One region of the Paenibacillus sp. FSL R10-2796 genome, then DNA from elsewhere that is predicted to be linked to it. Evidence: a T-box and tRNA genes for the amino acid it is inferred to sense, from the RefSeq annotation. Region 1 holds a T-box; the other regions hold tRNA genes.
The links. A T-box is a leader RNA that pairs with one kind of tRNA and senses whether it is charged. The one in region 1 lies ahead of metG (methionine--tRNA ligase), so its partner is inferred to be a tRNA-Met.
Positions count from the first base shown of each region.

Region 1 (7,725 bases):
ATAACCTGTGAGCAGCACGGTTTCAGTGTCTGGATAACATTCATGGATATGCTTTGCGAGTTCCAGCCCATCCATGCCGGGCATTCGGATATCGGATATCACCAGATCAACCATATGCTCTTTTAACAATTGCACAGCCTCCAAACCGTTCTCTGCCGAGCCAATAATGCTAAAATTGTGATTCGCACTTCCCAGCATTTCTGACAGAGAACGGCGAACAAAACTTTCGTCGTCCACGATTAACACATTCATCGTTGTGCCCCCTTAACTTTGATCATACTGTAATGGAACAGTGACCTTCACAAATAAGCCACCAAGCTCGCTTGTTGATAGCTGTAGACCAAATTCCTGTCCGTAGATCAGCTCTATGCGATGATTTAGATTGGATAGTCCAATTCCGGTATGAAGCAGCTTCTCCGGATTAACCTCACCGCCGACTAATGCGTCTGCCATACTTTCCTCACTCATGCCGTCCCCGTTGTCTTCTACAGTTAACACCAGAGATGTTCCTTCACTATAGGCGCGTATGCGAATTAGCCATACTTCCCGAAGTGTGGGTTCAAGTCCATGAGTAATGGCATTTTCGACAAGTGGCTGAAGGGTTAATTTCATAAGCTGGCCATTCATAACCTCAGGATTTACAAAAAGATCAATCTGCAATTTGTCCTCGTAGCGCAGCTTCTGGAGAAAAATGAACCGTTCTAATTGCTTTAAATCCTCCTCAACTGTAACGAATTCGGATCCGCGGTCAATACTATAGCGGAGCAGATCACTTAGAGCGAGTACCATTTGGGACTCTTCCTGCATGCGTTTGTTGGCGAGCGACCAATAGATTGTATTCAAAGTGTTATAAAGAAAATGCGGGCGGAATTGCGCTTTGAGTGCTACGATCTGAGCTTGCTTTTCACTAATTTGTTTGCTGGATAGGTCAGCTATAGTATGATCCAGGTTTTGGAGCATCGAATTATAGCTTGAATAAAGGATAGCCATTTCTTTGTTCATGGTTGTTTTTACAAAAGGTAAAGTAGTTCCCCGTTCGACATTGCTCAGCTTGGTTGCCAGATTACGAAGGGGCTTGGATAGGGTCCAAGAGAAAAAGAAAGTGAATAGTAGGGCAGCACCCATCCCCAGCAGGCCAATTAAAATAATATTCCGGCGAATCGTATTTAAATCTTTAACAGCGTCTTTAGAATCAATGTAAGCAAAAACGCTCCACTCGCTATAGTCGGAATAGGCATAGGATACGAACAGATTGCGTGAGTTTATTTTTTGTGGAACGATTCTGGCTTTATGATTGCTGAATTGTTTTAGAAGCCCGTCGTTCATATAGAGTCCAATTTCTTTTGGATCTGTGGAATAGACAATGGTATTAAATGAATCAACAACTTGGATTTTCTCGTTTTTGCCGAGGTGAAATTGGCTGACAGCGTTATGGATAACCTCGACAGGGAGGACAAGAAACAGGGTTCCTAACCGGTTTAGATCATTCCAATCATTAATTTGTCTGGCTCCCATCACCACAGGGATATTACCGTTCTGCCATACATCTACACCGAACCAGACCATTCGGCCTTTATTCTGTGCTATAGCCGGGAACCAATAAGCATCGCGGATTTCCTTTTCACTGTCCCAGATGACCTTTAAGGAACTGCTGTTGGTATACACCTGATCATCGGACAGACCGAGCAGCTTGAACTGGATGTCAGAGTTTATGGAACGTGTCTGTTGATCTATGTAACGAGTAATTTCCATGGCGTCTGTACGAGGTGAACGTGACAACGCTAAGTCTCCCAAGGTTTCTTGAATCAAGGGACTGAACATGATCGTAGAAGAAAGCTTATCGTTATCCTGAAGAATTGCGTCCATTTTACCTTGAAGTTGCTTGACGGATTCCAGGATATATTGGTTGGAGCGGTTTAGAACAGCTTGAGAGGAAGAGCGGTAGGACAAAAAAATGGTGAATCCTACGATGGTGAAGATGATTAGAGAGAAGCCCATGATTAATTGAACGAGGATGGAGATTTTTTTGGACATGTTATCCCTCGCATGTAAAAGATATTCTTCCATACATTGTAACAAAAGCAAATGAAAGCGAATATAGTCAGACGAAAAATAAACATATTTATAGAAAAAATCTCATTTTTTTCAGGGGAAACAGCGTGGTTGTCCAACATTATTTAATACAGCGTTAATCTTTCTTTACTTAATAATGAAACTTTTTATGGTGGTATGCGTCTAATACTATGTTTGTTATGACGATCGTGGCAAAAGCTTTTTGCCGCCCTACCGTGGGTGGCAGCATTTTGCGGGGAATATAAGAGGAGTATGAAAAAGACAGAGACCTACTTATATTTACAAATAGGAGCAGAGGAGTTATATCATGGATTTGAAAAAGTTAACGTTAGTTGCTGTTTTGGCCGTATCTCAGGCCGCCGCGGCAGTGCCGGCTTTTGCTGAAGCTGTCAATAATACCCCAAGTAATACTACTGTAGTTGGGACAGTCGTTTCAGCTGCGCCGGAGGTAATGCCAGAATCTACCGATCCATTGCCGCCATTGCCGACGGAGACGCCAGGAGGAGTAGTGTCACCGACACCAACACCAACTCCAATTCCTGCAGAGACAGTTGATCCTACGGCTACTGTTGAACCTACAGCAACAATTGCACCTACTGCAACACCGCTTCCGACTGCAACTCCTGGAGTTACTACAGAACCTACAACAACAGATGGTGCTCGTGCTGTGGCTAACAGTCAGCTTATTCTTATGATGAACAGCAACAAAATGTATCAGAACGGCCAGGAATATTTAGCTAATCAGCCTATGGCAGTGAAAAACGGCGTATCCTACGTTTCGATCCGGGCTATGGTAGAACGTGTAGGCGTGAAATACGTTTATGATTATAAAACGAAAGAAACCATTGTTACCAAGGGAAGCGACGTTATGCGCTTTAAGACCGACAGCAAGGTCTATACAGTTAATGGTGAGAAGAAGACGATGAAAGGTCCAGCTTACCAATACAAGGGGACTTTCATGGTTCCATTGACATCCATAACTGGAGCACTGGGCATTCCATATACCGTTGATAATGTGCAAAAACGAGTAATCCTTACATTAAACAACAAACCTAAAGCTTCCTTCACAGTGCCAACTGAAATTTACGCCGGTGAACCAGTGACCTTCGTAACCTCCAGCTCGTCACCAAATGGTGTAGCTATTGTGGATGAAAGCTGGGGAGGTAACAAGCAGGATATCTATGATCAACCAGGATATTATGTAGTAACTTATTCCGTAATGGATGCGAATCAACAGTGGAGTGATCCTTACACCATGACCATCACAGTGCTTAAACCTAATACACCTCCAGTTGCTAATTTCACTACAGACAAGGATTCATACAAGATGGGTGAAATGATTACTTATACCGATCTAAGTAGCGATCCTGATGGTGATGAAATTACCGTAACTTGGACGAACAAGGCCGAGGCTTTCTTTACTCCGGGTCCAGCGACAATTGCTGTCCAAGTAAAAGATTCACATGGCGCGATCAGCACGTTTGAGAAAACCGTTAATATTTCGGATGAAATCTTGTACAGTAAAGAAGATTTCAACAGATTATTTGCATCTCCGGGCAGTGTGTTTAGCATCGATGGATCGATGGTCCCTACTTGGCAGCAAGTAGCTTATAATCTTTCTTCCGAGCCTTATAAACTAATTCGCAGCAACAGCCCAGAAACGGTGTATACAGAAGGTGTTACTTACCGTGAGACTTCTTTGGGTAAAACCCGCTTCTTGATTCACCACAAGAATAACCTGAATATTAAAGCTAAAGTGTATGTGATTGCTACGAATAACAATTTGTACCCAACGACGCTTACAACCGAATATGTGGGCTTTGCAGGCCCAAGCACATATCCTGAAGGTACTGGTAAAATGTCTGTAGAACGTTATTGGAAATCTATGCTTACAAATGAGCATTATAAAACGATTGTTCTGCAACCAGGGGAAAGTGTCTCAATTCTGACCGATCTAAACCAAATTGCTATGAAACCAAGTGAAATTGTTTCACTTCAAGCGGACTTATTTAGTGATTATCCAATCGATTATAATGTCATGTTGATTGATGCGAATAAAGATCCACTGACTACACTTCCAACACTTCCAGTTCTGGATCGAGACGGAGTGCATAATCGGGGAACTTACGAAGATTCTACTCGTATTATCACGGTTACCGATGAGGTAGGAAAAACTCCTGCAAAACTTCTGCTAGGCGATAATTCCAGTGATAAGAACCTGGCTGGCGTAGACCCCATGGCAGGTACGGAAGCATCCAATGCCGGTAATTTCGGGGTATTATACAAGATCAGATTCGAAAATGTTGCACCAAACTCATTGATTACGTTTAATCCACGTGGCGGTAACTATATGGGGCCGGTTATGGTTAATAACCAAATCGTGCATATGCCAAGCGTGGGAAGTCTCTCGAACGCTGACATGAACAGTGTGGTTTATCGTAGTGGTGAGTATGGAGGTTCTGTGGAGATTTTGTTCACAGCAGCTTCAGGCAGTAACTTGCCGGTCAATTTCCTCATCACTCCACTTCCAGCAAAGAAATAACAAATAGGAATATCCCTATAAGCTCTATTGGGGAATTATCTACAATAAAGGCCCGGCTGAATATTCCGTAAAGGAATACGCAGCCGGGCTTTTGTTTAAATATAATAATTCAGAGGTTGCGTAGGGGCGCTTCATGGTGCTTCATTGACGGGGCATTTATTTTGGGGCATTATTAAGAGAGTGAAATATAAATGAACTGATCTTATGGGAGATGAGCGTATGCTGTCGACAGAACAAATATTAGAAGTCATGTCGGGGCAAGGACTGCGAATCACCGACCAACGCAAAACGCTTGCCCAGTTATTCGGCGAGAATAAGGGATATTTGTCAGCGAAGGATGTATATGAGCATATGGGCCGTAAGTATAGCGGACTTAGCTTTGATACGGTGTACCGCAATCTTCGTGTAATGGAAGAGCTTGGTGTGCTTGAACAGATTGTCTTTGAAGACGGAGTGAAGTTCAAGGGAAGCTGCAATCATCAGGATCATCACCATCATATGATCTGCCTTCAATGCCAAAAGACCTACCCGATTAATTTCTGCCCGATGAATTTAACGGATACACCCGATCAATTCCGGGTAGTCAAGCATAAATTTGAGGTGTTCGGTTATTGCAAAGAATGTGAAGAGAACCGGGAAGAAGAATTAGTTGCAGCATCAGATAAACAAAAGGGACTTTAGAAATGGTGACCCTACGCAGAACGATTCAGGCGCCTATTCGGGTGTATCGCAGGTACATTTCCCCTATTAAACCTGCAACCTGCCGCTTCTATCCAACCTGCTCTGCCTATGCCCTGGAAGCCATTGAAGTCCATGGTCCATTGAAAGGCTCATGGCTTGCAGCTAAGCGGATTGCCAGATGTCATCCCTTTCATCCTGGAGGACTTGATCCTGTGCCGCCTCTTCAAGATGAATCTGCTGAGAAGGATTCTGCCCCTGCGACTTGACATGGGGCCTTACCATTGGGTATATTCACAAGTAATAGTATGAATTCCGAAGAACGGATAAGTAAATCGTTACGTCCATTACAGAGAGCCGGAATATGCTGAAATCCGGTATGGAGCGTTAGATTGAATATGGTCCGGGAGGAACTGTGTTCGAGCGGGAACTGCAATTGTGGTTCACGTAAGATAACAGCGTGATCCAGCGTTAATGGACAGTTCCCGCGAGGGAACTGGCGAAGCCTGCGCTCTGTGAAGAGACAGGAAATTTGGGTGGTATCGCGTGAGTTATACTCTCGCCCCATTATGGGGGCGGGAGTTTTTTGTTTTTTAATAAGAAAGGATGATTACTGAATGAGTGAGAAAAAAACGTTTTACCTAACGACACCAATTTATTATCCAAGTGACAAGCTACATATCGGACATGCTTATTCAACCGTGGCAGGAGACGCAATGGCCCGTTACAAACGTCTGCGCGGCTACGAAGTGCGTTATCTAACCGGTACAGACGAACATGGACAAAAGATCGAGCGGAAGGCAGAGGAAGCAGGAAAGACCCCTCAGCAGTTCGTAGACGACATTGTTGTTGGTATTAAGGAGCTATGGCGTAAGCTGGACATTTCGAACGATGACTTCATCCGTACTACGGAAGAGCGTCATAAAAAAGTGGTACAGGATATTTTTGATCGGTTGCTGCAGCAAGGAGACATCTATAAAGGTGAATATGAAGGCTGGTATAGTATCCCAGATGAAACCTTTTACACAGAAACGCAATTAGTTGATATAGTGCGTGATGACAACGGTGTGATTACTGGTGCAAAAAGCCCAGATAGCGGCCACCCGGTTGAGCTGGTGAAGGAAGCAAGTTATTTCTTCCGGATGAGTAAATATGCGGATCGTTTGCTGCAATTTTACGAGGAGAATCCAGAGTTTATTTTGCCGGAATCCCGTAAGAACGAAATGATTAACAATTTCATCAAACCCGGACTGGAAGACCTTGCAGTTTCCCGTACAACCTTTGATTGGGGCGTAAAAGTTAAGGGCGACGAGAAGCATGTCGTGTACGTGTGGATTGATGCTTTGACTAACTATATTACTGCTCTGGGTTATGGTTCCGAGGATCGCACCTTGTATGACAAGTTCTGGCCTGCGGATGTACACATCGTTGGTAAAGAAATCGTTCGTTTCCATACCATTTACTGGCCGATCATTCTGATGGCGCTTGGGGAACCCCTTCCGAAAAAGGTATTTGCCCATGGCTGGTTGCTCATGAAAGATGGAAAAATGTCGAAATCTAAAGGTAACGTAGTTGATCCTGTGACACTGATTGATCGTTATGGCTTGGATGCATTACGTTATTACCTGCTGCGCGAAGTACCGTTTGGTTCGGATGGCACGTTCACACCGGAAAGCTTTGTAGACCGGGTTAACTATGACCTTGCCAACGACCTTGGTAACCTGTTGAACCGTACAGGGGCTATGGTTGAAAAGTATTTTGCAGGCGAGATTCCGGCATATGAAGGAAATGTAACAGCATTTGATGGTGAGCTTCAAGCTGCGGCTGAGAATACTTATGCCAAAGTAGAAGAAGCTATGGAAAAAATGGAGTTCTCCGTGGCGTTGACAGCTATCGGAATATTCATTAGCCGCACCAACAAATATATCGATGAGACACAACCTTGGGTGCTTGCCAAAGATGAAAATAGAACCGCCGAGCTGGCTTCTGTGATGAGACATCTGGTGGAAGGTCTGCGTACCGCTTCAATCCTGCTGCAGCCGTTCTTGACACAAACACCAGCAAAGATCTGGGAACAGCTGGGTATTGAGCCTGGTGAGTTAACGACTTGGGATAGCGGTAAGACCTTTGGCCTGATTCCGGCAGGAACAAAGCTGGTGAAAGGCAATCCAATCTTCCCACGTCTAGATGTGGAGCAAGAGGTAGCTTATATTGCCGAGGCTATGGGCGCTGGTAAAGCTGCGGCTGAAGTGGCGGAAGCGGCTGCTCCTTCTGCTGCGGACTCCGAGCCAGTGGAAGAGCATAAAGAGGAAATCGGCATTGACGATTTCGCTAAAGCAGAGCTGCGGGTAGCTCAGGTTATTGCTGCAGAGCCAGTGAAAAAAGCTGACAAGCTGCTGAAGCTGCAACTGGATCTGGGTTATGAACAACGC
Region 1 covers NZ_CP150178.1:5,090,939-5,098,663, reverse strand. Annotated here, with positions in the region: gene NST58_RS23160 (response regulator) at 1-252, opposite strand, end outside; gene NST58_RS23155 (sensor histidine kinase) at 265-2,034, opposite strand; gene NST58_RS23150 (copper amine oxidase N-terminal domain-containing protein) at 2,381-4,615, shown strand; gene NST58_RS23145 (transcriptional repressor) at 4,835-5,296, shown strand; gene yidD (membrane protein insertion efficiency factor YidD) at 5,299-5,562, shown strand; T-box leader at 5,603-5,863, shown strand; gene metG (methionine--tRNA ligase) at 5,911-7,725, shown strand, end outside.

Region 2 (7,725 bases), 1.2 Mb from region 1:
ATCCTCTACTTTTGCCTTTGGATCCACGGCCAGATTGTATTTCCTTGCGGTCTCTTCCGTCATGCGCACAGCCTCGGCATAATTAATGCCAACTCCTCTGCGCGGCTCCATACCCAGCACCATATTCTCTGCCACCGTAAAAGAAGGTACCAACATGAAATGCTGGTGGACCATGCCGATACCTCTATCAATGGCGTCCTGAGCGGATTGCAGCTTTACTTTTTCACCCTTGATATAGATCTCGCCTTCACTTGGCTCTTCCATGCCGAACATAATCTTCATTAAAGTCGATTTACCTGCACCGTTCTCACCTGCAATCGCATGTATTTCTCCCTCACGTAAAGAAAAATGCACGTCTTTATTTGCAACGACGCCATTGGGATATACCTTGGTAATTCCCCGCATTTCCAGCAGAGCTGTGTACATAGGTCTCAACGCCTTTCAACTTGGAGGTCTGCAAAAATATACAGCTGGAATTCCCCTGACTAGAAGAATCTCCAACTGTAGGTTTATCTCTATAGAGCTGATCTTAAGGTTTAAAGCTTAAGGCTTAAGGCTTAACTGCGTTACGAATAGCTTCTACCTCTGCGGTTTCCATCCCCATCGCATTATCCACTTTAATTTCTTTATTGATCAGCTTTTGCTTCACTTCTTCAACCTTGGCCTGAAGATCAGCCGGGAATACATTTTTATAAATATCATTCTCAGCAATACCTACACCATCATCTACAAAGCTCAATACATCACGTTTGCCCATTTCTAGCGTACCCTCTTGCAATCTCTTCACTGCACCTAGAATAGCCGTATCAATCTTTTTAATCGATGAAGTAACGATTAGATTTGCTTTTTCACTATCTGTATCGTTAATCAACATTGCCTGATCGGAGTCTACACCGATTGCATATTTTTTCTTCTCTTTAGCTGCGTCAAAGATCCCAAGACCTGTACCCCCAGCCACGTTAAAAATAACATCCACACCGGAGTTATATTGAATTAGAGACAGCTCCTTACCTTTTGCCGGGTTAACAAAATCACCAGCGTACGACACAGCCACTTTTACATCAGGATCAACGTACTGAGCACCTTGAATGTAACCGACCAAGAAAGCATTAATCCCCGGAATATCCATACCGCCCACAAACCCAATCACATTCTCAGGGGTAGCATTCGGCATATCCGATTGTGTAGCTAATGCTGCTACGGCACCTGCCAAGAAAGATACTTCATTTGTCGCATAAGACATGTTGTACATGTTATCTGGTGCTTCATCGATGTCGGTATCATAATTAATGAATTTTTTGTCTGGATACAATTCTGCCGTTGCATTAAACATCTCTGTAATTTCAGAACCGCCAGAAATAATTACATCCCAATCCTCGGAAGCGATATCGTTAAATGTAGGCTCCCATTTCGTTTTATCAACGCCCATTTCAACAACCTTTGTTTCTGCACCAAGTTCATCCTTAACCTTTTGCAAGCCGTTATTAGCGGAATCAAAAAATGATTTATCCCCAAGTGTCCCCGGAATCAGCAATACAACCTTGAGTTTATCCCCTGCACCTGTTTCTCCACCCTCAGCAGCGTTTGATCCAGTATTCGCAGAAGAACCGTTATTGGACGTGTTATTTCCACATGCTGTGACCAGAACCATCACCATTAATAACAACAAAGAAAGAACTTTTTTATTCATTACTCTATTCCACCCCTAATTTTAGTTGGTTAGTAATCCGCAGAATCCCATCTTCACCCATTGTATAATTCACGGTTCAAATGGAAATTCTCTTTTTTCCAAATAAAGTATCATTGAAAGTAATAAATTTAACGTTTAGGCTCAAAAATAGCAATAAAAATACCATTATTATTAATAATCCGCTTTATTTCCGAACGAGATGGCCAGTCAGGTTGCGAACTTTCGGATTTATTGATACGATCATAACAAATATTATTAAAAATAATTATATGATTTCGGTCATAGTTTTGTACGATTCGGCTAAAACATAAGTATTGGAGGATCATCATGGATCGTGTTCTATATATTGTAAGTGCCACACATGAGCTAAATACTTATATCCCTCCACACCAGCATGAATGCTACGAACTAGTCTATTATTTACAGGGGGTAGGGACAACCAATGTTGGCCCACGAAGTTACCATTTTCGCTCCTCTTCTTTCGCGCTTGTGCCACCCAATCATAAACATGACGAGCACCACCGTGAGGATGCAAATGTATTATTTGTAGGCTTCCACTCGGAACACCCTAATATGAGTAATCTGCTCGGCGTATATGAAGATGATAAAGATCAGACCGTTCTTCAAATCCTGCTGCGAATGAAAGCAGAGTTTACACGCAAGCAAGACGGATTCTCTGAGCTTCTAAACCTACAAATGAGCGAGATTACCGTCCATCTTATGAGGCTTCTTAGTGCCTCTGGATATCAATCCCCAACAGAAGATCGAGTACAATATGTCCTTAATTATATGAATGAGCATTATCGCCATAAATTGTCCGTCGAAACACTATCAGAAATGTCCGGATATAGTTACGATCGTTTTCGCCATCTATTTAAAGAACGTTTCGGGTCTTCACCCCTGCGGTATTTGCTGTTAAAACGCCTGGATTATGCAAAATCTCTATTACGTCATACTCAGATGCAAATCTCTGAAGTATCCGCTGCTGCAGGTTTTGTGAACGATGCCCAATTCTGCAATATGTTCAAACGAGAAATAGGTCTTACTCCGCGAGCATTCCGCATTAATAATCAATCAGGTTAATCACTAATCAGATTAAAAAAGCCGTTGAATAGAGAGTTTCTCTATTTCAACGGCTTAATGCTGTAAACCCAAGAACATAAAGAAAAAAGGTTTGTAAGAATGCTTTTATAAGCAATCTTACAAACCTTTTTAAGATACCGGCGAGAGGACTCGAACCTCCACGGTTTCCCACTCGATTTTGAGTCGAGCGCGTCTGCCATTCCGCCACGCCGGCACATATGAACTAAATGGAGGCGCCACCCAGATTTGAACTGGGGATAAAGCTTTTGCAGAGCTTTGCCTTACCACTTGGCTATGGCGCCATGTAAATTTTGGAGCGGACGACGGGAATCGAACCCGCGACCCTCGCCTTGGCAAGGCGATGCTCTACCGCTGAGCCACGTCCGCATAAAATGGCTGGGGATATAGGATTCGAACCTATGAGTGACGGAGTCAAAGTCCGTTGCCTTACCGCTTGGCTAATCCCCAATAACATTTTAAAGTAAAATGGGGCGACTGATGGGTCTCGAACCCACGAATGCCGGAACCACAATCCGGTGCGTTAACCCCTTCGCCACAGTCGCCATATTAAGTTGATATTGTTGCCATTATTCATTTTAAAGTAAATGGGGCGGCCGATGGGTCTCGAACCCACGAATGCCGGAACCACAATCCGGTGCGTTAACCCCTTCGCCACGGCCGCCATATTAAACTTTAGAAAGAACTTGGCAGGGGCAGCAGGAATTGAACCCACACCAACGGTTTTGGAGACCGTTGTTCTACCTTTAAACTATGCCCCTAAAAACTGGTGGAGGATGATGGATTCGAACCACCGAACACTCACGTGAGCAGATTTACAGTCTGATGCGTTTGGCCACTTCGCTAATCCTCCAAGGATGGTGCCGGCGAGAGGACTTGAACCCCCAACCTACTGATTACAAGTCAGTTGCTCTACCAATTGAGCTACACCGGCATGGCACTCATTCTTTTGTGATGATAAATGGTGGCTCGGGACGGAATCGAACCGCCGACACGAGGATTTTCAGTCCTCTGCTCTACCGACTGAGCTACCGAGCCATGATGAAAATGGCGGAACCGACGGGATTCGAACCCGCGATCTCCTGCGTGACAGGCAGGCATGTTAGGCCAACTACACCACGGTTCCAAAAGATATAATTGCTTAAGTTAATTGGTTGCGGGGGCAGGATTTGAACCTGCGGCCTTCGGGTTATGAGCCCGACGAGCTACCGGGCTGCTCCACCCCGCGTCAGTAAGAAAATGTTATGGTGGAGGCTGAGGGGATCGAACCCCCGACCCTCTGCTTGTAAGGCAGATGCTCTCCCAGCTGAGCTAAGCCTCCATAAACAACAATTGTTATTGTACCAAAGTCCACTAGGATAAATCAAGTGAAAATTTGGTGACCCGTATGGGATTCGAACCCATGTTACCTCCGTGAAAGGGAGGTGTCTTAACCCCTTGACCAACGGGCCATACTAATTAAAAATTTGTGGCGGAGAGAGAGGGATTCGAACCCTCGAGACGCTTGTGGCGCCTACACGATTTCCAATCGTGCTCCTTCGGCCAAACTCGGACACCTCTCCATATGGCTCCCCGAACAGGACTCGAACCTGTGACAACTCGATTAACAGTCGAGTGCTCTACCAACTGAGCTATCAGGGAATATTCATACCAGGCTTGATGCCTGAAAACTGAATCCGAAACAAATTTGCATTCTACGTATAGGATAAGCCCTCGACCGATTAGTATTGGTCAGCTCCATGCATTGCTGCACTTCCACCTCCAACCTATCTACCTCGTCGTCTTCAAGGGGTCTTACTAATTGGGAAATCTCATCTTGAGGGGGGCTTCACGCTTAGATGCTTTCAGCGCTTATCCCGTCCGTACGTAGCTACCCAGCCATGCTCCTGGCGGAACAACTGGTGCACCAGCGGTACGTCCATCCCGGTCCTCTCGTACTAAGGACAGCTCCTCTCAAATTTCCTGCGCCCACGACAGATAGGGACCGAACTGTCTCACGACGTTCTGAACCCAGCTCGCGTACCGCTTTAATGGGCGAACAGCCCAACCCTTGGGACCTACTTCAGCCCCAGGATGCGATGAGCCGACATCGAGGTGCCAAACCTCCCCGTCGATGTGGACTCTTGGGGGAGATAAGCCTGTTATCCCCAGGGTAGCTTTTATCCGTTGAGCGATGGCCCTTCCATGCGGTACCACCGGATCACTAAGTCCGACTTTCGTCCCTGCTCGACTTGTAGGTCTCGCAGTCAAGCTCCCTTATGCCTTTGCACTCTGCGAATGATTTCCAACCATTCTGAGGGAACCTTGGAACGCCTCCGTTACTCTTTAGGAGGCGACCGCCCCAGTCAAACTGCCCGCCTGACACGGTCCCCGTACCCGGTAAGGGTACTAGGTTAGAACCTAGATACGATCAGGGTGGTATCCCAACGGCGCCTCCACCGAAGCTTGCGCTCCGATTTCTACGGCTCCCACCTATCCTGTACAGATCGTACCCAAATTCAATATCAAGCTGCAGTAAAGCTCCATGGGGTCTTTCCGTCTTGTCGCGGGTAACCTGCATCTTCACAGGTATTAAAATTTCACCGGATCTCTCGTTGAGACAGCGCCCAAGTCGTTACGCCATTCGTGCGGGTCAGAATTTACCTGACAAGGAATTTCGCTACCTTAGGACCGTTATAGTTACGGCCGCCGTTTACTGGGGCTTCGGTTCATAGCTTCGGGTTACCCCTAACCACTCCCCTTAACCTTCCAGCACCGGGCAGGCGTCAGCCCGTATACTTCGCCTTGCGGCTTCGCACAGACCTGTGTTTTTGCTAAACAGTCGCTTGGGCCTTTTCACTGCGGCCCCCTCGTGCTATTCACACTACCGGGGCACCCCTTCTCCCGAAGTTACGGGGTCATTTTGCCGAGTTCCTTAACGAGAGTTCTTCCGCGCGCCTTAGAATTCTCTTCTCGCCTACCTGTGTCGGTTTGCGGTACGGGCACCTTCTCCTGGCTAGAGGCTTTTCTTGGCAGTGTGAGATCATGACCTTCGCTACTACAATTTTCGCTCCCCATCACAGCCCAGCCTTAATGATGTGCGGATTTGCCTACACATCAGCCTCACTGCTTAGACGGACATCCATCAGTCCGCGTCACTACCCTCCTGCGTCACCCCATCGCTCATAGCGGATTACGGTGGTACAGTAATTTCAAACTGTTGTCCTTCGACTACGCCTTTCGGCCTCGCCTTAGGTCCCGACTTACCCTGAGCGGACGAGCCTTCCTCAGGAAACCTTGGGCTTTCGGCGGATCAGATTCTCACTGATCTTTTCGTTACTCATACCGGCATTCTCACTTGTGTAGTGTCCAGCGCTCTTTTCAGTACACCTTCAACCCCTACACAACGCTCCCCTACCCCAGATACATACGTATCTAGCCATAGCTTCGGTGGTGTGTTTAGCCCCGTTACATTTTCGGCGCAGAGTCACTCGACCAGTGAGCTATTACGCACTCTTTCAATGGTGGCTGCTTCTAAGCCAACATCCTGGTTGTCTGTGCAACTCCACATCCTTTCCCACTTAACACACACTTGGGGACCTTAGCTGATGGTCTGGGCTGTTTCCCTTTTGACAATGGATCTTAGCACTCACTGTCTGACTCCCGGCAATAAGTATATGGCATTCGGAGTTTGACTGAGCTTGGTAATCCTTGCGGACCCCGCACCCAATCAGTGCTCTACCTCCACTACTCTTATACCGAGGCTAGCCCTAAAGCTATTTCGGGGAGAACCAGCTATCTCCGAGTTCGATTGGAATTTCTCCGCTACCCCCACCTCATCCCCGCACTTTTCAACGTACGTGGGTTCGGGCCTCCAGTGCGTGTTACCGCACCTTCACCCTGGACAGGGGTAGATCACACGGTTTCGGGTCTACGTCCACATACTAATTCGCCCTATTCAGACTCGCTTTCGCTGCGGCTCCACCTTCTCGGCTTAACCTTGCATGTTAAACGTAACTCGCCGGTTCATTCTACAAAAGGCACGCCATCACCCATTAATAGGGCTCTGACTTTTTGTAAGCACACGGTTTCAGGTTCTATTTCACTCCCCTTCCGGGGTGCTTTTCACCTTTCCCTCACGGTACTGTTTCACTATCGGTCGCCAGGTAGTATTTAGCCTTAGCAGATGGTCCTGCTGGATTCATACGGGGTTTCACGTGCCCCGCACTACTCGGGATCCGTCTCGGAGAGAACACAGTTTAGGTTACAGGGCTTTTACCTCTATCGCGGGCCTTTCCAGACCTCTTCGCCTACCATATTCCTTTGTAACTCCATGTGAGACGTCCCACAACCCCTAAGAGCAAGCTCTTAGGTTTAGGCTGTTCCGCGTTCGCTCGCCGCTACTGACGGAATCACTATTGTTTTCTCTTCCTCAGGGTACTTAGATGTTTCAGTTCCCCTGGTCTGCCTCTACACACCCTATGTATTCAGGTATGAGTAACTGCGAATTACCACAGCTGGGTTTCCCCATTCGGACACCCCCGGATCAAAGCTTGCTTACAGCTCCCCGAGGCAGTTTCGTTGTTCGCCACGTCCTTCGTCGGCTCCTGGCGCCTAGGCATCCTCCGTGTGCTCTTATTAGCTTAACCTTGATTTTTCCGCAGGAAAATATCATACGATGACATTCTCTTTGGAATCATCTCACTAATAACATTTACTTGTTTACACAAGTTGCTAAAAGATGTTCTAAAACGCAAATTCGTTTCGGTATCCAGTTTTCAAGGATCAAGTCTTACTTGAGAGCTTAAACTCTCAAAACTGAGCAACGAGTGAGTAACAGGCCTAAACCTGAGTTTTGGAAGCTGAGCTTCCGATTTGAATGTTCTCATTGCAGAGAACGATTCTCCATAGAAAGGAGGTGATCCAGCCGCACCTTCCGATACGGCTACCTTGTT
Region 2 covers NZ_CP150178.1:6,340,804-6,348,528, forward strand. Annotated here, with positions in the region: gene NST58_RS28205 (ABC transporter ATP-binding protein) at 1-426, opposite strand, end outside; gene NST58_RS28210 (BMP family ABC transporter substrate-binding protein) at 551-1,690, opposite strand; gene NST58_RS28215 (AraC family transcriptional regulator) at 2,018-2,773, shown strand; tRNA gene NST58_RS28220 (tRNA-Leu) at 2,909-2,987, opposite strand; tRNA gene NST58_RS28225 (tRNA-Cys) at 3,002-3,075, opposite strand; tRNA gene NST58_RS28230 (tRNA-Gly) at 3,086-3,160, opposite strand; tRNA gene NST58_RS28235 (tRNA-Gln) at 3,167-3,241, opposite strand; tRNA gene NST58_RS28240 (tRNA-His) at 3,261-3,336, opposite strand; tRNA gene NST58_RS28245 (tRNA-His) at 3,380-3,455, opposite strand; tRNA gene NST58_RS28250 (tRNA-Trp) at 3,479-3,552, opposite strand; tRNA gene NST58_RS28255 (tRNA-Tyr) at 3,559-3,644, opposite strand; tRNA gene NST58_RS28260 (tRNA-Thr) at 3,650-3,725, opposite strand; tRNA gene NST58_RS28265 (tRNA-Phe) at 3,754-3,829, opposite strand; tRNA gene NST58_RS28270 (tRNA-Asp) at 3,840-3,917, opposite strand; tRNA gene NST58_RS28275 (tRNA-Met) at 3,943-4,019, opposite strand; tRNA gene NST58_RS28280 (tRNA-Val) at 4,037-4,112, opposite strand; tRNA gene NST58_RS28285 (tRNA-Glu) at 4,168-4,242, opposite strand; tRNA gene NST58_RS28290 (tRNA-Ser) at 4,261-4,353, opposite strand; tRNA gene NST58_RS28295 (tRNA-Asn) at 4,357-4,432, opposite strand; rRNA gene NST58_RS28300 (23S ribosomal RNA) at 4,493-7,419, opposite strand; rRNA gene NST58_RS28305 (16S ribosomal RNA) at 7,682-7,725, opposite strand, start outside.
Region 2: it has a tRNA-Met gene. The T-box ahead of metG (methionine--tRNA ligase) is inferred to sense a tRNA for this amino acid. The anticodon was not compared.

Region 3 (7,725 bases), 3.2 Mb from region 1:
AAAAAATCGCATTTCTAAATCAGTACTTTCCGGTACGGAGCAAGGATAGAAGCAACGCTGAAACGCTGTTATCCCGTTATTGCTCCGAGCTGGAACAATTACTAACTGAGTTCAATGGTGAAGATTTAAATTCACAGGTCTTTATCGGAAGTCAGCTGCAGCTTCGTTACTTGGACGATAATACTACAGATATCTATACCATCGTATTTCCTAACCAAGCAGAACCTAACGATAACAAGATTTCTATGTTGTCACCTATAGGCATGCAGCTGCTGCTGGCTGAGCTCGGCAGTACTTGTCAGCTAGCGATTCCTTCAGGTCAACTAGAGGTGAAGATCGAAAGCATTAAGTTCGTGAATAATGGTGAAGTAGGCGTTCTTATATAAGGACGATCCCTTATATACCCACTACAGCAGCGTCCCTTTCCAGATATTAAGGAGGAGGACGCTGTTCTATTATTTAAGCCTCAAACCTTCTTCCAGCTTATTAACTGACTTCTGGATCCTTGCTGCTCTGGTTTCCGGTCTTTTCGCCCCTTCGATCCAGCTCACATATTCCTTCCGATAGGAATAAGCCAAGCTGTTATAATATACCTCTGCCTGCTCATTGCTGCTTAGTGCGTCCAGAAAATCTTCTGGAGCTTCTATCTCTCGCAATTGATGATCTTGTTCCATTGTCACCCGAACTATATCTCCAGGTTGAGCATGGGCTAAGTCTCGCAGTTCTTTTTTCACGACCATAAAATGTTTCCCATTACCATGCGGCATGAGTGTTCCTCTATAGGGAATGTCATTCAGGCTTCCTTTAACTTGTATCCTTGATTTAGTTTCATATATTTGTTCAGCGTCAAAAGGAACCGTAAGATATGTCCAACTCCCATTCGTATCTGGTCTGACTAACCTTGCTTCAAATTCAAACATTGGCCCCTCCTCAAATAAAATCTCTAGTTCCTATTGTATCCATACGTGCTTAACTATACAAAAAAACACCCGCCTAATACCGGCAGGTGTCTCTCTTTATAAGCGGGTGATGGGAATCGAACCCACGCTATCAGCTTGGAAGGCTGAAGTTCTACCATTGAACTACACCCGCAAAGGTATAAAATCGGGATGACACGATTTGAACATGCGACCCCCTGGTCCCAAACCAGGTGCTCTACCAAGCTGAGCTACATCCCGTTAACAATACTATAACTGCTTAGTAATAAAAATGGCGCGCCCTGAGAGATTCGAACTCCCGGCCTTTTGATTCGTAGTCAAACGCTCTATCCAGCTGAGCTAAGGGCGCAAAATCTATATGGAGCGGACGACGGGAATCGAACCCGCGACCCTCGCCTTGGCAAGGCGATGCTCTACCGCTGAGCCACGTCCGCAAAAACATGGTGCGCGTGAAGGGACTCGAACCCCCACGTCGTGAAACGCCAGATCCTAAGTCTGGTGCGTCTGCCAATTCCGCCACACGCGCACACTTTAAAGAAAATGGTGAGCCATGAAGGACTCGAACCTTCGACACCCTGATTAAAAGTCAGGTGCTCTACCAACTGAGCTAATGGCTCTCATAAATGGCTGGGGATATAGGATTTGAACCTATGCATGACGGAGTCAAAGTCCGTTGCCTTACCGCTTGGCTAATCCCCAATAATAATTAACTAAATGGCGGAACCGACGGGATTCGAACCCGCGATCTCCTGCGTGACAGGCAGGCATGTTAGGCCAACTACACCACGGTTCCATAGACATAATGCATAAGTGTAAATTGGTTGCGGGGGCAGGATTTGAACCTGCGGCCTTCGGGTTATGAGCCCGACGAGCTACCGGGCTGCTCCACCCCGCGTCATTAATTAGTATATACTATTCATTTTCACCATACCAGCTTATCCCTAAACATAATGTATAAGAGTAAATTGGTTGCGGGGGCAGGACTTGAACCTGCGACCTTCGGGTTATGAGCCCGACGAGCTACCGGGCTGCTCCACCCCGCGTCAGTGAAAATAATATGGTGGAGGCTGAGGGGATCGAACCCCCGACCCTCTGCTTGTAAGGCAGATGCTCTCCCAGCTGAGCTAAGCCTCCATGATATGACCCGTATGGGATTCGAACCCATGTTACCTCCGTGAAAGGGAGGTGTCTTAACCCCTTGACCAACGGGCCATGCTAATAATTTTTATGGCGGAGAGAGAGGGATTCGAACCCTCGAGACGCTTGTGGCGCCTACACGATTTCCAATCGTGCTCCTTCGGCCAAACTCGGACACCTCTCCATAAATGGCTCCCCGAACAGGACTCGAACCTGTGACAACTCGATTAACAGTCGAGTGCTCTACCAACTGAGCTATCAGGGAATATGGTGGGCCTTAGTGGACTCGAACCACCGACCTCACCCTTATCAGGGGTGCGCTCTAACCAGCTGAGCTAAAGGCCCTTCTAAGACATATTAATATTAAGGGCAAAAAAAATACCACGGGTAATGTGGTTGTCCGCTTGGCGGCGTCCTACTCTCCCAGGACCCTTCGGTCCAAGTACCATCGGCGCTGGAGGGCTTAACGGTCGTGTTCGGGATGGGTACGTGTGGAACCCCTCCGCTATCGCCACCAAACGGGCATTTACAGCGTAAATGCTCAGGCTTGATGCCTGAAAACTGAATCCGAAACGAATTTGCATTCTAAGTATAGGATAAGCCCTCGACCGATTAGTATTGGTCAGCTCCATGCATTGCTGCACTTCCACCTCCAACCTATCTACCTCGTCGTCTTCAAGGGGTCTTACTAATTGGGAAATCTCATCTTGAGGGGGCTTCACGCTTAGATGCTTTCAGCGCTTATCCCGTCCGTACGTAGCTACCCAGCCATGCTCCTGGCGGAACAACTGGTGCACCAGCGGTACGTCCATCCCGGTCCTCTCGTACTAAGGACAGCTCCTCTCAAATTTCCTGCGCCCACGACAGATAGGGACCGAACTGTCTCACGACGTTCTGAACCCAGCTCGCGTACCGCTTTAATGGGCGAACAGCCCAACCCTTGGGACCTACTTCAGCCCCAGGATGCGATGAGCCGACATCGAGGTGCCAAACCTCCCCGTCGATGTGGACTCTTGGGGGAGATAAGCCTGTTATCCCCAGGGTAGCTTTTATCCGTTGAGCGATGGCCCTTCCATGCGGTACCACCGGATCACTAAGTCCGACTTTCGTCCCTGCTCGACTTGTAGGTCTCGCAGTCAAGCTCCCTTATGCCTTTGCACTCTGCGAATGATTTCCAACCATTCTGAGGGAACCTTGGAACGCCTCCGTTACTCTTTAGGAGGCGACCGCCCCAGTCAAACTGCCCGCCTGACACGGTCCCCGTACCCGGTAAGGGTACTAGGTTAGAACCTAGATACGATCAGGGTGGTATCCCAACGGCGCCTCGACCGAAGCTTGCGCTCCGATTTCTACGGCTCCCACCTATCCTGTACAGATCGTACCCAAATTCAATATCAAGCTGCAGTAAAGCTCCATGGGGTCTTTCCGTCTTGTCGCGGGTAACCTGCATCTTCACAGGTATTAAAATTTCACCGGATCTCTCGTTGAGACAGCGCCCAAGTCGTTACGCCATTCGTGCGGGTCAGAATTTACCTGACAAGGAATTTCGCTACCTTAGGACCGTTATAGTTACGGCCGCCGTTTACTGGGGCTTCGGTTCATAGCTTGGGTTACCCCTAACCACTCCCCTTAACCTTCCAGCACCGGGCAGGCGTCAGCCCGTATACTTCGCCTTGCGGCTTCGCACAGACCTGTGTTTTTGCTAAACAGTCGCTTGGGCCTTTTCACTGCGGCCCCCTCGTGCTATTCACACTACCGGGGCACCCCTTCTCCCGAAGTTACGGGGTCATTTTGCCGAGTTCCTTAACGAGAGTTCTTCCGCGCGCCTTAGAATTCTCTTCTCGCCTACCTGTGTCGGTTTGCGGTACGGGCACCTTCTCCTGGCTAGAGGCTTTTCTTGGCAGTGTGAGATCATGACCTTCGCTACTATAATTTTCGCTCCCCATCACAGCCCAGCCTTAATGATGTGCGGATTTGCCTACACATCAGCCTCACTGCTTAGACGGACATCCATCAGTCCGCGTCACTACCCTCCTGCGTCACCCCATCGCTCATAGCGGATTACGGTGGTACAGTAATTTCAAACTGTTGTCCTTCGACTACGCCTTTCGGCCTCGCCTTAGGTCCCGACTTACCCTGAGCGGACGAGCCTTCCTCAGGAAACCTTGGGCTTTCGGCGGATCAGATTCTCACTGATCTTTTCGTTACTCATACCGGCATTCTCACTTGTGTAGTGTCCAGCGCTCTTTTCAGTACACCTTCAACCCCTACACAACGCTCCCCTACCCCAGATACATAGTATCTAGCCATAGCTTCGGTGGTGTGTTTAGCCCCGTTACATTTTCGGCGCAGAGTCACTCGACCAGTGAGCTATTACGCACTCTTTCAATGGTGGCTGCTTCTAAGCCAACATCCTGGTTGTCTGTGCAACTCCACATCCTTTCCCACTTAACACACACTTGGGGACCTTAGCTGATGGTCTGGGCTGTTTCCCTTTTGACAATGGATCTTAGCACTCACTGTCTGACTCCCGGCAATAAGTATATGGCATTCGGAGTTTGACTGAGCTTGGTAATCCTTGCGGACCCCGCACCCAATCAGTGCTCTACCTCCACTACTCTTATACCGAGGCTAGCCCTAAAGCTATTTCGGGGAGAACCAGCTATCTCCGAGTTCGATTGGAATTTCTCCGCTACCCCCACCTCATCCCCGCACTTTTCAACGTACGTGGGTTCGGGCCTCCAGTGCGTGTTACCGCACCTTCACCCTGGACAGGGGTAGATCACACGGTTTCGGGTCTACGTCCACATACTAAATCGCCCTATTCAGACTCGCTTTCGCTGCGGCTCCACCTTCTCGGCTTAACCTTGCATGTTAAACGTAACTCGCCGGTTCATTCTACAAAAGGCACGCCATCACCCATTAATAGGGCTCTGACTTTTTGTAAGCACACGGTTTCAGGTTCTATTTCACTCCCCTTCCGGGGTGCTTTTCACCTTTCCCTCACGGTACTGTTTCACTATCGGTCGCCAGGTAGTATTTAGCCTTAGCAGATGGTCCTGCTGGATTCATACGGGGTTTCACGTGCCCCGCACTACTCGGGATCCGTCTCGGAGAGAATACAGTTTAGGTTACAGGGCTTTTACCTCTATCGCGGGCCTTTCCAGACCTCTTCACCTACCATATTCCTTTGTAACTCCATGTGAGACGTCCCACAACCCCTAAGAGCAAGCTCTTAGGTTTAGGCTGTTCCGCGTTCGCTCGCCGCTACTGACGGAATCACTATTGTTTTCTCTTCCTCAGGGTACTTAGATGTTTCAGTTCCCCTGGTCTGCCTCTACACATTTCCTATGTATTCAGAAATGAGTAACTGCGAATTACCACAGCTGGGTTTCCCCATTCGGACACCCCCGGATCAAAGCTTGCTTACAGCTCCCCGAGGCAGTTTCGTTGTTCGCCACGTCCTTCGTCGGCTCCTGGCGCCTAGGCATCCTCCGTGTGCTCTTATTAGCTTAACCTTGATTTTTCCGCAGGAAAATATCATACGATGACATTCTCTTTGGAATCATCTCACTAATAACATTTACTTGTTTACACAAGTTGCTAAAAGATGTTCTAAAACGCAAATTCGTTTCGGTATCCAGTTTTCAAGGATCAAGTCTTACTTGAGAGCTTAAACTCTCAAAACTGAGCAACGAGTGAGTAACAGGCCTAAACCTGAGTTTTGGAAGCTGAGCTTCCGATTTGAATGTCCTCATTGCAGAGAACGATTCTCCATAGAAAGGAGGTGATCCAGCCGCACCTTCCGATACGGCTACCTTGTTACGACTTCACCCCAATCATCTACCCCACCTTCGGCGGCTGGCTCCCTTGCGGGTTACCCCACCGACTTCGGGTGTTGTAAACTCTCGTGGTGTGACGGGCGGTGTGTACAAGACCCGGGAACGTATTCACCGCGGCATGCTGATCCGCGATTACTAGCAATTCCGACTTCATGCAGGCGAGTTGCAGCCTGCAATCCGAACTGAGACCGGCTTTGATGGGATTGGCTCCACCTCGCGGCTTCGCTTCCCGTTGTACCGGCCATTGTAGTACGTGTGTAGCCCAGGTCATAAGGGGCATGATGATTTGACGTCATCCCCACCTTCCTCCGGTTTGTCACCGGCAGTCACTCTAGAGTGCCCAACATTACTTGCTGGCAACTAAAGTTAAGGGTTGCGCTCGTTGCGGGACTTAACCCAACATCTCACGACACGAGCTGACGACAACCATGCACCACCTGTCTCCTCTGTCCCGAAGGCCGCCACTATCTCTAGCAGATTCAGAGGGATGTCAAGACCTGGTAAGGTTCTTCGCGTTGCTTCGAATTAAACCACATACTCCACTGCTTGTGCGGGTCCCCGTCAATTCCTTTGAGTTTCAGTCTTGCGACCGTACTCCCCAGGCGGAGTGCTTACTGTGTTAACTTCGGCACCAAGGGTATCGAAACCCCTAACACCTAGCACTCATCGTTTACGGCGTGGACTACCAGGGTATCTAATCCTGTTTGCTCCCCACGCTTTCGCGCCTCAGCGTCAGTTACAGCCCAGAAAGTCGCCTTCGCCACTGGTGTTCCTCCACATATCTACGCATTTCACCGCTACACGTGGAATTCCACTTTCCTCTTCTGTACTCAAGCCACCCAGTTTCCAGTGCGACCTCAGGTTGAGCCCAAGGTTTAAACACCAGACTTAAATAGCCGCCTGCGCGCGCTTTACGCCCAATAATTCCGGACAACGCTTGCCCCCTACGTATTACCGCGGCTGCTGGCACGTAGTTAGCCGGGGCTTTCTTCTCAGGTACCGTCACTCCGGTAACAGTTACTCTACCGGACGTTCTTCCCTGGCAACAGAGCTTTACGATCCGAAAACCTTCATCACTCACGCGGCGTTGCTCCGTCAGGCTTTCGCCCATTGCGGAAGATTCCCTACTGCTGCCTCCCGTAGGAGTCTGGGCCGTGTCTCAGTCCCAGTGTGGCCGTTCACCCTCTCAGGTCGGCTACGCATCGTCGCCTTGGTGGGCCGTTACCCCACCAACTAGCTAATGCGCCGCAGGCCCATCCCTCAGTGACAGATTGCTCCGTCTTTCATTCTTCTCTCAGGAGAAAAAAGAAATTATCCGGTATTAGCTACCGTTTCCGGTAGTTATCCCAGTCTGAAGGGCAGGTTGCCTACGTGTTACTCACCCGTCCGCCGCTAAGTTATTTTGAAAGCAAGCTTTCAAAATAACTCCGCTCGACTTGCATGTATTAGGCACGCCGCCAGCGTTCGTCCTGAGCCAGGATCAAACTCTCCAATTAGTATTGAAAAGAGCGATATGCTCATTTTGAAACATCTGACGAGAAAATTAATTCTCTAATTTGGATTTCACTTGCGTGATTTCCTACTCACTCGTTGTTCAGTTTTCAAAGATCAAGTTCTCGTTGGTGCCATTTAATGTCTCAGCAGCAACTCTTATACTATATCATGTTCGGCTATTTAATGTCAAGCTCTTTTTTTAACTTCTTTTTCGAGCTCGGCATGTGTACTTCTTGGCCGGACTTAGAATATATCATGTATAGAGATCCATTGCAAGCTTTATTTTAAAAAAACTAAACACATACTTCTCCGCA
Region 3 covers NZ_CP150178.1:1,048,176-1,055,900, reverse strand. Annotated here, with positions in the region: gene NST58_RS04745 (GreA/GreB family elongation factor) at 1-386, shown strand, start outside; gene NST58_RS04740 (YdeI/OmpD-associated family protein) at 456-920, opposite strand; tRNA gene NST58_RS04735 (tRNA-Gly) at 1,022-1,092, opposite strand; tRNA gene NST58_RS04730 (tRNA-Pro) at 1,105-1,178, opposite strand; tRNA gene NST58_RS04725 (tRNA-Arg) at 1,211-1,287, opposite strand; tRNA gene NST58_RS04720 (tRNA-Gly) at 1,298-1,372, opposite strand; tRNA gene NST58_RS04715 (tRNA-Leu) at 1,380-1,464, opposite strand; tRNA gene NST58_RS04710 (tRNA-Lys) at 1,480-1,555, opposite strand; tRNA gene NST58_RS04705 (tRNA-Gln) at 1,563-1,637, opposite strand; tRNA gene NST58_RS04700 (tRNA-Asp) at 1,654-1,731, opposite strand; tRNA gene NST58_RS04695 (tRNA-Met) at 1,757-1,833, opposite strand; tRNA gene NST58_RS04690 (tRNA-Met) at 1,905-1,981, opposite strand; tRNA gene NST58_RS04685 (tRNA-Val) at 1,997-2,072, opposite strand; tRNA gene NST58_RS04680 (tRNA-Glu) at 2,079-2,150, opposite strand; tRNA gene NST58_RS04675 (tRNA-Ser) at 2,167-2,259, opposite strand; tRNA gene NST58_RS04670 (tRNA-Asn) at 2,265-2,340, opposite strand; tRNA gene NST58_RS04665 (tRNA-Ile) at 2,344-2,420, opposite strand; rRNA gene rrf (5S ribosomal RNA) at 2,478-2,594, opposite strand; rRNA gene NST58_RS04655 (23S ribosomal RNA) at 2,668-5,593, opposite strand; rRNA gene NST58_RS04650 (16S ribosomal RNA) at 5,856-7,413, opposite strand.
Region 3: it has a tRNA-Met gene. The T-box ahead of metG (methionine--tRNA ligase) is inferred to sense a tRNA for this amino acid. The anticodon was not compared.